Regions from separate parts of the Dickeya fangzhongdai genome, predicted to be linked through region 4. Evidence: predicted binding sites of a transcription regulator. Region 4 holds the regulator's gene; each other region holds the start of a gene.
The links. Region 4 encodes PurR, which represses purine synthesis genes. Its sites were predicted from a motif close to CANGCAAACGTTTGCNTG; they were not measured.

Region 1 (3,212 bases), 2.3 Mb from region 4:
AACACGAGCTGACGACAGCCATGCAGCACCTGTCTCAGCGTTCCCGAAGGCACGACCGCATCTCTGCAGTCTTCGCTGGATGTCAAGAGTAGGTAAGGTTCTTCGCGTTGCATCGAATTAAACCACATGCTCCACCGCTTGTGCGGGCCCCCGTCAATTCATTTGAGTTTTAACCTTGCGGCCGTACTCCCCAGGCGGTCGATTTAACGCGTTAGCTCCGGAAGCCACGCCTCAAGGGCACAACCTCCAAATCGACATCGTTTACAGCGTGGACTACCAGGGTATCTAATCCTGTTTGCTCCCCACGCTTTCGCACCTGAGCGTCAGTCTTCGTCCAGGGGGCCGCCTTCGCCACCGGTATTCCTCCAGATCTCTACGCATTTCACCGCTACACCTGGAATTCTACCCCCCTCTACGAGACTCTAGCCTGTCAGTTTTGAATGCAGTTCCCAGGTTAAGCCCGGGGATTTCACATCCAACTTAACAGACCGCCTGCGTGCGCTTTACGCCCAGTCATTCCGATTAACGCTTGCACCCTCCGTATTACCGCGGCTGCTGGCACGGAGTTAGCCGGTGCTTCTTCTGCGGGTAACGTCAATCGGTAAGGTTATTAACCTTACCGCCTTCCTCCCCGCTGAAAGTGCTTTACAACCCGAAGGCCTTCTTCACACACGCGGCATGGCTGCATCAGGGTTTCCCCCATTGTGCAATATTCCCCACTGCTGCCTCCCGTAGGAGTCTGGACCGTGTCTCAGTTCCAGTGTGGCTGGTCATCCTCTCAGACCAGCTAGGGATCGTCGCCTAGGTGAGCCGTTACCCCACCTACTAGCTAATCCCATCTGGGTTCATCCGATGGCGTGAGGCCCGAAGGTCCCCCACTTTGGTCTTGCGACGTTATGCGGTATTAGCTACCGTTTCCAGTAGTTATCCCCCTCCATCAGGCAGATCCCCAGACATTACTCACCCGTCCGCCGCTCGCCGGCGGGGAAGCAAGCTTCCCCCCGCTGCCGCTCGACTTGCATGTGTTAGGCCTGCCGCCAGCGTTCAATCTGAGCCATGATCAAACTCTTCAATTTAAAGTTTGATGTGTTTTCCGAAGAAAACGTGCTCAAAGAATTTACTGTTAGTTCGTATGAATTAACTGTTGTCACTCTTCAAGACTTTTCACATAATTTTTTAGTGAAGCGTCCTGCGAGTGCCCACACAGATTGTCTGATTGATTGTTAAAGAGCAGTGCGACCGGCTTACAGCCTGCTGTCGCGAGGTGGCGTATACTACGCTTTCCTCATTCAGAGTCAACGACTTTTTTCTCGCTTTCTCCGCCTCACACCGCGTTGACTCATCGCCGTTGCCGTGTCAGTGGATGCGCATTATAGGGAGTTCCTCGCAGGCCGCAACCGGTATTTTTGATTAAATCGCGCGTTCGCTGCATTCCACAGCAAAAGTGCCGCTTATACCTTATTTTGCACAGAGTTATCCACAACTCAGGCATTTTTTGAAATTTGGCGAGCATCACGCAAACGTTTTCGCTACAATTCCCCCCCTGATGAATGACGCGTATCCGTGAGCGCGTTAGCTGAATATCGGTGACTCAATCCGTATTTTTCTTTATGTGACCGCCACTATTCACGTAACGCTCTTTAAAGTAAGAACCTAAGTCAGGGGATCAAACCATCATGCAACAACGTCGTCCTATCCGTCGTGCTTTGCTCAGCGTGTCTGACAAAGCCGGTATCGTCGAATTCGCCCAGGCGCTGTCACAACGAGGCATTGAGCTGCTCTCCACTGGCGGCACTGCACGCTTGCTGGCCGACGCCGGCCTGCCGGTGACAGAAGTCTCGGATTACACCGGTTTTCCGGAAATGATGGATGGACGCGTCAAAACCCTGCATCCCAAAGTGCATGGCGGCATTCTGGGTCGCCGCGGTCAGGATGACGCCATCATGACTCAACACCATATCCAGCCGATCGACATGGTGGTCGTGAATCTCTATCCGTTCGCCCAGACCGTCGCCAAAGCCGACTGCACGCTGGAAGACGCGGTAGAAAATATCGATATCGGCGGCCCGACCATGGTGCGCTCCGCGGCCAAGAACCACAACGACGTGGCTATCGTGGTTAAAAGCAGCGACTACACAGCCATCATCACCGAGATGGACGCCAACGAAGGTTCTCTGACTTACGAAACCCGTTTTGATCTGGCAATCAAGGCATTCGAACACACCGCCGCTTACGACAGCATGATCGCCAACTACTTTGGCAGTAAGGTTCCGGCCTATCACGGCGATACCACCCAGCCTTCCGGCCGTTTCCCGCGCACGCTGAACTTGAACTTCATCAAAAAACAGGATATGCGTTATGGCGAGAACAGCCACCAGCAGGCCGCCTTCTATATAGAAGAGAAAGTCGCTGAAGCATCGGTGGCCACCGCTCAGCAGTTGCAGGGCAAAGCGCTTTCCTACAACAACATCGCCGATACCGACGCCGCGCTGGAGTGCGTGAAAGAATTTGCCGAGCCGGCCTGCGTAATCATCAAACACGCCAACCCCTGCGGCGTGGCAATTGGCGGTTCGATTCTGGACGCCTATGAGCGCGCCTACAAAACCGACCCGACATCGGCGTTCGGCGGCATCATCGCTTTTAACCGCGAACTCGACGAAGCCACCGCGCAAGCCATCATCAGCCGTCAGTTTGTTGAAGTGATCATTGCTCCTTCCGCCAGCGAAGCCGCGCTGAAAGTCACCGCCGCCAAGCAAAACGTACGCGTGCTGACCTGCGGTCAGTGGCAACAGCGTACGCCGGGGCTGGATTTCAAACGCGTCAACGGCGGCCTGCTGGTGCAGGATCGCGATCTCGGCATGGTAGAAGCCGCCCAGTTGCGCGTGGTCACCGAGCGTCAGCCGACTGAAGCCGAACTGCGCGATGCGTTGTTCTGCTGGAAAGTGGCGAAATTCGTTAAATCCAACGCCATTGTTTACGCACGCGACAATATGACCATCGGCATCGGCGCCGGTCAGATGAGCCGTGTTTACTCGGCCAAAATCGCCGGTATCAAGGCTGGTGACGAAGGTCTGGAAGTCAAAGGTTCCGTCATGGCGTCCGACGCATTCTTCCCGTTCCGTGATGGTATCGATGCAGCGGCGGCCGTAGGCATTACCTGCGTGATTCAGCCGGGCGGCTCCATTCGCGATGATGAAGTCATCGCGGCAGCC
Region 2 (3,212 bases), 2.2 Mb from region 4:
ACGGGCCAATATGGCGCTCCGTGAAGGCGCTACCGTGTTCGAGCTGACTGAGAGTCTGGGTCATGTGGGGGAATTTCCTGCATTTAGCACAGTGATGTGCAGCACAATTAACTAATTCAGAAAACAAGCAAATCATTCAGAAAAACAAGCAAACAATTCACAAAACAAACAGATCACAAAAACAAGCGGACAATAAAAACGCCCCGTCGCGGGGAGCGAACGGGGCGTCAGGCTTATTCTTCGTCGTCGCCGTCTTCTTCTTCCAGCAGCGCCTGATAACCAGCGGCATCAAGCAATTCGTTCAGTTCGTCTTCATCAGACGCCTTGATGCGGAACAGCCAGCCTTCAGCATACGGCGCGCTGTTCACCAGTTCCGGTGCGCCTTCCAGTTCGTCGTTGATTTCCACCACTTCGCCGCTGATCGGCGCGTAGATGTCGGACGCGGCTTTGACGGACTCCGCCACGGCGCAGTCATCACCGGCGTTGACCGTGCTGCCGACTTCCGGCAGATCGACAAACACCATATCGCCCAGCAATTCCTGCGCGTGCTCGGTGATGCCCACGCTGTAAACGCCGTTGCCTTCCGCCATCACCCATTCATGGGACGAGGTATATTTCAATTCTGCCGGAACATTGCTCATTGCCACCTTCTCCTTCCATTAACGCCAAAAATTAAAACTGAACCAGCGCCTTGCCGGCGCGAACGAAATTGGGTTTGGTCACATGCACCGGCATCTCGCGATTACGAATCTGCACGATAGCCTGTTCGCCGATACCGGCGGGAACACGAGCCAGGGCGATGCTGACGCCCAGCGTGGGCGAAAACGACCCGCTGGTGATCACACCTTCCTGCATGACGCCATGATTATCGGTAAAGCGGACCGGCTGACCGTGACGCAGCACGCCTTTTTCGGTCATCACCAGGCCGACCAGTTGTTCGGTGCCTTCCGCCTGCTGACGCTCCAGCGCTTCACGGCCGATGAACTGGCGGTCTTCCGGCTGCCAGACGATGGTCCAGCCCATGTTGGCCGCCAGCGGCGAGATGGATTCATCCATGTCCTGACCGTACAGGTTCATGCCCGCTTCCAGACGCAGCGTGTCGCGCGCGCCCAGTCCGCAGGGTTTAACGCCGGCCGCCAGCAGTTGTTGCCAGAAACCGACCGCCTGTTCCTGCGGCAGCGCGATTTCATAGCCCGCTTCGCCAGTATAGCCAGTGGTGGCGATAAACAGGTCGCCCGCCTGTACGCCAAAGAAGGGTTTCATGCCGGCTACTTGCTCACGCTGGGCATCGTTCAGCAGACTGCGCACTTTTTCCTGCGCCTGCGGCCCTTGCACCGCGATCAGCGACAGATCCTCACGTTCGGTAATCTCCACCATGAACGGTTTGGCATGCTCGGTGATCCAGGCCAGATCCTTCTCGCGGGTGGCGGAGTTCACCACCAGCCGGAAATAGTCTTCGGTCTGGAAATAGACAATCAGATCGTCGATCACGCCGGCGGAGGGCGTCAGCATCGCGGTATAGAGCGCTTTACCGGGCTGGGTGAGTTTGGCGACATCATTCGCCAGCAGATAACGCAAAAATTCACGCACGCGGGCGCCGCGCAGATCCACGATGGTCATGTGCGACACATCAAACATGCCGGCGCTGTTGCGTACGATGTGATGTTCGTCCAGTTGAGAACCGTAGTGCAGCGGCATCATCCAGCCATGAAAGTCCACCATTTTGGCGCCATCGGCCAGATGCTGTTGATACAACGGAGTGTGGTTTGCCATTCTTTTCTCTCTACGTTAGCCGCGCGTTGTGACGCCAGGCCCCACGACGCAAACGTTTATCCTGCCCCAGAACTTACCACCGAAGCGCGCGTTCCACCACTCCCACAACCATAAGTTTATCTATATAAAAAGCCAAACCGGCATTGAATTACCCAACCACCCAATCAGGATATAAATCCGTAAAATTTCACAAATAAAAAACTTAACTCCAAATTAAAAAATAAAACCAATACCAAAAATTATTAATGCATGACTTTCTGGTTTTATTTCAAAAGAGACAACCACAAGTTAAATTAGATTAAGTAATGCGAAAAAACCCTAAAATTAGATTATTTCAGGTAAGGCCACGCCCGTTTTTCATTGTCTTCACACTCCGATTCTGTGATCACCGTCGTGGACACCTTCCCGTCAGCGACAGTACGACGCGGCTGATGGCAGCCGTAAGAAGGCAGCGAGTCCCGACCGGTTTCACACTGGGTTCATCGGCGGGTGATCCCTCTGACAAAGGTTTGACTTTTATCAACCGGAAGCGAGCTTTCGTCTCGCCCTGCGCGGTGCGCGACTAGATTAACTATTAACCACACCGGCTACTGGCGCAAATGGATAACCGATACGCCTCAATGATTAAAAATCAATGCGTTAAGGAGAAATCATGGCACACAGAATGATACTGAATGAAACGTCCTATTTTGGCGGCGGCGCCATCGCCCACCTGACCGAAGAGGTACAGCGACGCGGCTTTCGCAAGGCGCTGGTGGTGACGGACCAGGAACTGATGAAGTACGGCGTAGCGGGTAAAGTAACCACGCTGCTGGAAAAAGCAGGCCTGCCTTATGACATCTATGACGGCGTGATTCCCAACCCAACCATCGCCGTCGTCCGGCAGGGCGTCGAACGTTTTCAGGCATCTGGCGCCGACTACCTGATCGCGATTGGCGGCGGTTCGCCGCAGGACACCTGTAAAGCCATCGGCATCATCATCAACAACCCGGAATTCGCCGATGTGCGCAGCCTGGAAGGGGTCGCGGCCACCCGCAAACCCAGCGTGCCGATTTTCGCCATTCCTACCACCTCCGGCACCGCGGCGGAAGTCACCATCAACTACGTCATCACCGATGAAGAGAAACGGCGTAAATTCGTCTGCGTCGACCCGCACGATATCCCCATCGTGTCGTTTATCGACGCGGACATGATGTGCAGTATGCCCGCCTCACTCAAAGCCACCACCGGCATCGACGCCCTGACCCACGCCATCGAAGGGTTCACGACTCTGGGCGCCTGGGAATTGACCGACATGCTGCACCTCAAAGCCATCGAAATCATCAGCCGTTCGCTACGCGATTCGGTGGCCGGCAAACCGCAGGGCGTGGAAGCGATGGCGCTGGGGCAATATATCGCCGGTATGGGTTTTTCCAACGTCGGCCTGGGACTGGTGCACG
Region 3 (3,212 bases), 2.0 Mb from region 4:
ATGAATGTGATTAAAAACTCATCGCTGACGATGGCGATCGGTGTGGCGGAGCTGTCTTATGCTTCCCGCCAGGTGGAAACCGAAACCCTGCGCACGTTTCAGGCGTTCGGGGTGGCGACGGTATTTTATATCGCGGTGATCGCCCTGCTGGAAGGCTGGGGACAGTGGCGTCAGCACCGGCAACCGCTAAAGGGGCACTGAGATGGATTTTGCGATCATCCGCGACAATTTTAGCTACCTGATGTGGGGCACCTTTCCGGATGGTCCGCTGGGCGGCGCGGCGCTGACGCTGGCGCTCAGTTTGATGGCCGGGATCGCATCGGCGGTGTTGGGCACAGGGCTGGGGGTGGCGCTGGCGATGTGTCGCGGCTGGGCTGGCGGGCTGCTGGCGATGGTACTGGGCTTTTTCCGCGCGATTCCGGTAATCATGCTGATTTTCTGGACCTACTTCCTGCTGCCGATCCTGTTTGGCGTCGATATCCCCGAAATCACCACTGTGGTGTGTGCGCTGGCGTTAATCGCTTCCGCCTACCTGGCGCACGGCGTGAAAGCCGGCATCGTAGCGATAGGGCGCGGCCAGTGGCAGGCGGGGATGTCGCTGGGGCTGGGGCGTTGGCAGACGCTGTGGCACATCGCGTTGCCGCAAGCGCTGCGCATGATGGTGCCGTCGTTCATCAACCAGTGGATCTCCCTGATTAAAGACACCTCGCTGGCTTACATTGTCGGCGTTGGCGAGCTGACTTTTCTGGCGACTCAGGTCAACAACCGCAGTATGGTCTACCCGACCGAAGTGTTCCTGTTTATCGCGTTGGTCTATTTTATCTTTTGCCTGTTGCTGGACCTGCTGGCGCAGGGCGTCAGCAGGCGTTTTCGCGCCGGGCCGAAACCCGCCCGGCGCCGGCTATTCGGCGGACGCAAACCGGCAAGCACGCCGGAATCGCTGTTGCACGAATCCGCCTGAGCCGTCAGGCGGCGGTCAGCGTCCAGCCGCGTGCCTGCCACAGCGCCGGTAACTGCGCCATGTCGTGGAACATCGTCACCAATGGGTGATGGATCGGCGCGTTATGTTCGTCGGCGCAGTAGTAGAACACCGGTATGCCGGCGGCAATGCCGGCCTGCGTGCCGGAGACCGAATCTTCCACCAGAATGCAGTTTTCCACCGTTACCCCCATCTGCTGCGCGGCGTGATGCAGCAACGCCGGGTCCGGTTTCCATTTGCCGATGTCGTAGCCGCTGTACAGGTGCTCGCCAAAGAACGGCAGCAGGCCGGTCAGCCCCAGCGAATGCTGCATTTTGCTGACCGGGCCGTTGGACACCACCGCGGTGGGCGTTTGCAGCGCCGCCAGTACGTCCCGCACTCCCGAAATCGGCTGCAGCGAGAGATCGAACAGTCGCGCGACTTCCTGGCGGAAATGGCGTTCCATCTGCTCGGTTGAAACCGTCAGGCCGAAACGCTCGCTGATGCGATCGATGATGTCGTAGAGCTTCATGCCTTTGAAGTTTTTGATCACTTCATCCAGCGGCAACTGCACACCGTAAGGAATAAAGATATTGATGTAGGCCTGGCAGCAAATGACTTCGCTGTCCACCAGCGTGCCGTCGCAGTCGAAAAATACGCATTCAATCCGGGACATGGGCATTCCTTGTTGAAGGACGAAAATCCCCACTTTACCTGACTGACAGGATAATGCGATGTTTGTGGAAATACGGGACTTGCTGACGCTTATCTCTGTAGCGGACAAACGTTTTCCCGTCGGGAAGTGAGGCGAAACCGCTGCGAACAGGCTGGAGATATAGAAAATTGTTATCGTCGGGAAAAAAAAGCCCGCCGGCGCGTTAACTGCTCCGCATTTTGGTATAGGATACCGGGCGATTATCTTTCCTTTCTTCTCTTTGGGTCATTTATCATGGATAAATCTCAGTCTGGTTCCGCTGCTGAGCAGGGGCTGCTGGATCGCGTGTTCAAACTGAAGCAGCACGGCACCACCGCTCGTACCGAGACCATTGCCGGGTTCACCACCTTCCTGACGATGGTGTATATCGTTTTCGTCAACCCGCAGATTCTGGGTGCCGCCGGGATGGACACCAAAGCGGTGTTTGTCACCACCTGTCTGATCGCCGCCTTTGGTAGTATTTTCATGGGCCTGCTGGCTAACCTGCCGGTGGCGCTGGCGCCGGCGATGGGCCTGAACGCCTTTTTCGCCTTTGTCGTGGTCGGCACGATGGGTCTGCCGTGGCAGGTCGCGATGGGCGCTATCTTCTGGGGCTCGGTGGGTTTCCTGCTGTTGACGATATTTCAGGTTCGCTACTGGATGATCGCCAATATTCCGCTCAGTTTGCGGCTGGGCATCGCCAGCGGCATCGGTTTGTTTATTGCCATGATCGGGCTGAAAAACGCCGGGATTATCGTACCGAATCCGGAAACGCTGGTGTCGGTCGGCAAGCTGACCTCGCATAGCGTGCTGCTGGGCGCGCTGGGCTTTTTCATTATCGTGGTGCTGGCGTCCCGCAACATCCATGCGGCGGTGCTGATTTCCATCGCGGTGACCACGCTGCTGGGCGCCCTGCTGGGCGATGTGAAATTCTCCGGCGTGTTCTCCATGCCGCCGAGCGTCAGCAATGTGGTCGGTCAGGTGGATCTGGCCGGGTCGCTGAATCTGGGCCTGTCCGGGGTGATTTTCTCTTTCATGCTGGTGAACCTGTTTGATTCCTCCGGCACCCTGATTGGCGTGACCGACAAGGCCGGTCTGGTGGATGCCCGCGGCAAATTCCCGCAGATGAAGCAGGCGCTGTATGTGGACAGCATCAGCTCGGTGGCCGGCTCGTTCATCGGCACGTCGTCCGTGACCGCCTATATCGAAAGCTCTTCCGGCGTATCCATCGGCGGTCGTACTGGTTTGACGGCGGTAGTCGTGGGGATTCTGTTCCTGCTGGTGATGTTCCTGTCTCCGCTGGCGGGCATGGTGCCGGCGTATGCGGCGGCGGGCGCGCTGATTTATGTCGGCGTGCTGATGACCGCCAGCCTGGCGCGCGTTAACTGGGATGACCTGACCGAATCCGTACCGGCGTTCGTGACCGCCGTGATGATGCCGTTCACCTTCTCTATTACCGAAGGCATCGCGTTGGGCTTCATTTCCTATGCGGTAATGAAAGCCGCGACCGGCCGCTGGCGCGACATCAGCCCGTGCGTCATCGCCGTGGCGGTGCTGTTC
Region 4 (3,212 bases):
ATGTGGTGAAAATCCCGATTCCGCGAACCGCCAATGAGATGTACCACTTACGTGACGCCGCGCCTATCAAGAAAAGCGAGCTGGAAAGCGGCGACCTGGTGTTCTTTCGGATAACCAACCGCGGCGCCGCCGACCATGTCGGCGTCTACCTCGGCAATGGTCGTTTCATTCAGTCGCCGCGTTCCGGCTCTGACATTAAAATCAGCAAACTGAGCGAGGACTACTGGCAGGATCACTACGTCGGCGCCCGTCGCGTGGTCACGCCGAAAACCATTCGCTAAACAACTTCCGCTGGAATGGCCGTTCTCAATACGACAAAAGGGGCATCACGCCCCTTTTTTGTTTTCCTGTCTTTAACGGCAACGATGCGCCGCTGACGTTCCAGGCGCCGCTAGCGCCACGCCGTCAGTTCAATACCGCGCTCAGACTAAAGATGATGATCATCGCCAGTGAAGCCACAGTGGTGAACAGCGACATTTTCAAGTTGGTATCCATAGTATTCTCCTGTATGTGACTGATGATCGCCGTCATCCTGTCATGTCTGAATCAATCCCCTATCCGGCAGACGGGGGAAACATTATAAAGCATAGGTCTATTATCACCCGGCGAGCGTCAAAAAACCGGTTTCTGCGTCACAGAGATAAAACGAATTGCCTCTTCCACTTTTGCTCTAAATCGGCCAAAATCCGCAGTTTACTGTATACACTGCGTTGGTCGAAGCGTCAGCCCTCCCTTCAAGCTACACACCTCGGCATGTCTCCTCCTGAAATGTTGCCTTGTTGTCTGGCAGGAGAAGAATTCACGCAGGCAAACGATTAACAACATATTTACTGCTGTAACAGACAAGCTACTGTAACAGATGAGTTCAGGAGTCACTTTAGATGGCAACGATCAAAGATGTGGCAAAACGCGCGGGCGTTTCGACCACAACCGTATCACACGTGATCAATAAAACACGTTTCGTCGCCGAAGAGACCAAGGCTGCGGTGCGTGCGGCCATCGATGAATTGCATTATTCGCCGAGTGCGGTGGCCCGCAGCCTGAAAGTCAACCACACCAAATCCATCGGCCTGCTGGCGACATCCAGCGAGGCGCCCTATTTCGCCGAAATCATCGAGGCGGTGGAAAACAGCTGCTACGCCAGAGGCTATACGCTGATCCTGTGCAACTCCCATAATAATCAGGACAAACAGCGCGCCTACCTGTCCATGCTGGCGCAAAAACGGGTCGACGGCCTGCTGGTGATGTGCGCCGAGTACCCGCCGGAACTGCTATCGATGCTGGCGGATTACCGCCATATCCCGATGGTGGTGATGGACTGGGGCGAAGCCCACAGCGATTTTACCGATACCATTATCGATAACGCGTTTGCCGGCGGCTACATGGCCGGACGTTACCTGATTGAGCGCGGCCACCGCGACATCGGCGCCATTCCCGGTTCTCTCGGGCGCAATACCGGCAGTGGGCGTTATCTGGGTTTCCTGAAAGCGCTGAAAGAGGCCGACATTCCGCTACGGGAAGAATGGGTGGTTCAGGGCGACTTCGAGCCGGAATCCGGCTACAAGGCGATGCACCAGATTCTGGCCCAGAAACAGCGTCCGACCGCGGTGTTCTGCGGCGGCGATATCATGGCGATGGGCGCCATTTGCGCCGCCGACGAACTGGGGCTGCGCGTACCGCAGGATATTTCGGTGATCGGTTATGACAATGTTCGTCACTCCCGGTATTTTACCCCGGCGCTGACCACCATCCACCAGCCCAAGGAGCGACTGGGACAGGCGGCCTTCTCGATGTTGCTCGACCGCATTACCAGCAAACGCGAGGAAGCCCAGACCATTGAAGTGCATCCGACGCTGATCGAACGCCGCTCCGTCGCCGACGGCCCGTTCCTCGATTACCGTCGTTAAAATTCAGACGATTCCGTTATCTCTGTCTGGCTATTCAATCAAGCGGCAGGCCGCACCACACATGGTGCCGGCGCATGCTATCGCTGTTGAGCTCATGACTTAACGTGCTGCTTTAACCCAATGAATCTTGTCGTCGGGTTAAAGCAGTCATACACTTGTCACTGTCGTTGACGACAATAATCATGATCAGACGATGCTTTTGGCCTCATGCATCGCCTTACTTTTTCTATCCTGCCTGTTGACCGCTGCACCTTTTTGTTACGGCCAGGGATAGACGCCTTTCGTACCGGCTTTTCTCTTATTTTCCTCTGAGACGTTCAGGGGTAGACGATGGATTGGGTCCACCGAATGCCCTCCGTGGGTACATTTGTCTAATGTTTTTCCTTGCAAAGGCATTTTTCCGGCAAGGTAGGGAGAAGTTATGAGTTCATCTTATGTGGAGGAACTGGGTACCCCTAACCTATCCTGGTTCCAGATTGTTAATGAAATGCTGTCGGCCGCCGACATCGTCATTAACGGTTCACGCCCGTTTGATATTCAGGTAAAAAATCCCGACATGTATAAGCGCGTGCTGCGCGAAGGCTCGTTGGGATTGGGCGAAAGTTATATGGATGGCTGGTGGGAGTGTGAGCGGCTGGACATGTTTTTCCACCGCGTGCTGCGCGCCGGGTTGGAAAACCAGCTCCCTCACCGCTGGCGCGATACGCTGCGGATCCTGATGGCGCGGCTGACCAACCTGCAGTCCCGCCGTCGGGCCTGGATCGTGGGCAAGGAGCATTACGACCTCGGTAATGATCTTTTCACCCTGATGCTTGACCCTTATATGCAGTACTCCTGTGGCTACTGGAAACAGGCCGAAACCCTGGAGCAGGCACAGCAGGACAAGCTGCGCTTGATCTGCGAAAAACTGCAGCTGCGCCGCGGCATGACCCTGCTGGATATCGGCTGCGGCTGGGGCGGGCTGGCAGAATTCGCCGCGCGTCACTACGGCGTTTCCGTCACCGGCGTGACCATCTCCCGCGAGCAACAGAAACTGGCGCAACAGCGCTGCCATGATCTGGACGTGAACATCCTGCTGCAGGACTACCGCGACCTGAACCGGCAGTTTGACCGTATCGTTTCCGTCGGCATGTTCGAGCATGTCGGTGCCAAGAACTACGATACCTACTTCCAGATAGTAAAGCGCAATCTTAAACCTGATGGGCTGTTCCTGCTGCACACGATCGGCACTCACACCCCCACGCCAACGGGAGATAAGTGGACCAGCAAGTACATCTTCCCCAACGGCAGCCTGCCGTCGATAGA

Region 1: purH (bifunctional phosphoribosylaminoimidazolecarboxamide formyltransferase/IMP cyclohydrolase) is a predicted target of PurR. The motif match lies at 1,514-1,531, and genes of this name have one in related genera.
Region 2: gcvT (glycine cleavage system aminomethyltransferase GcvT) is a predicted target of PurR. The motif match lies at 1,819-1,836, and genes of this name have one in related genera.
Region 3: CVE23_RS22400 (NCS2 family permease) is a predicted target of PurR. The motif match lies at 1,736-1,753, and genes of this name have one in related genera.

The regions. Positions count from the first base shown of each region.
Region 1 covers NZ_CP025003.1:283,334-286,545, reverse strand. Annotated here, with positions in the region: rRNA gene CVE23_RS01325 (16S ribosomal RNA) at 1-1,076, opposite strand, end outside; gene purH (bifunctional phosphoribosylaminoimidazolecarboxamide formyltransferase/IMP cyclohydrolase) at 1,677-3,212, shown strand, end outside.
Region 2 covers NZ_CP025003.1:789,166-792,377, reverse strand. Annotated here, with positions in the region: gene gcvP (aminomethyl-transferring glycine dehydrogenase) at 1-64, opposite strand, end outside; gene gcvH (glycine cleavage system protein GcvH) at 234-641, opposite strand; gene gcvT (glycine cleavage system aminomethyltransferase GcvT) at 673-1,773, opposite strand; gene fucO (lactaldehyde reductase) at 2,426-3,212, shown strand, end outside.
Region 3 covers NZ_CP025003.1:4,997,168-5,000,379, forward strand. Annotated here, with positions in the region: gene CVE23_RS22385 (amino acid ABC transporter permease) at 1-201, shown strand, start outside; gene CVE23_RS22390 (amino acid ABC transporter permease) at 203-961, shown strand; gene yieH (6-phosphogluconate phosphatase) at 966-1,634, opposite strand; gene CVE23_RS22400 (NCS2 family permease) at 1,908-3,212, shown strand, end outside.
Region 4 covers NZ_CP025003.1:2,973,964-2,977,175, forward strand. Annotated here, with positions in the region: gene CVE23_RS13280 (C40 family peptidase) at 1-281, shown strand, start outside; gene cydH (cytochrome bd-I oxidase subunit CydH) at 406-495, opposite strand; gene purR (HTH-type transcriptional repressor PurR) at 882-1,907, shown strand; gene cfa (cyclopropane fatty acyl phospholipid synthase) at 2,329-3,212, shown strand, end outside.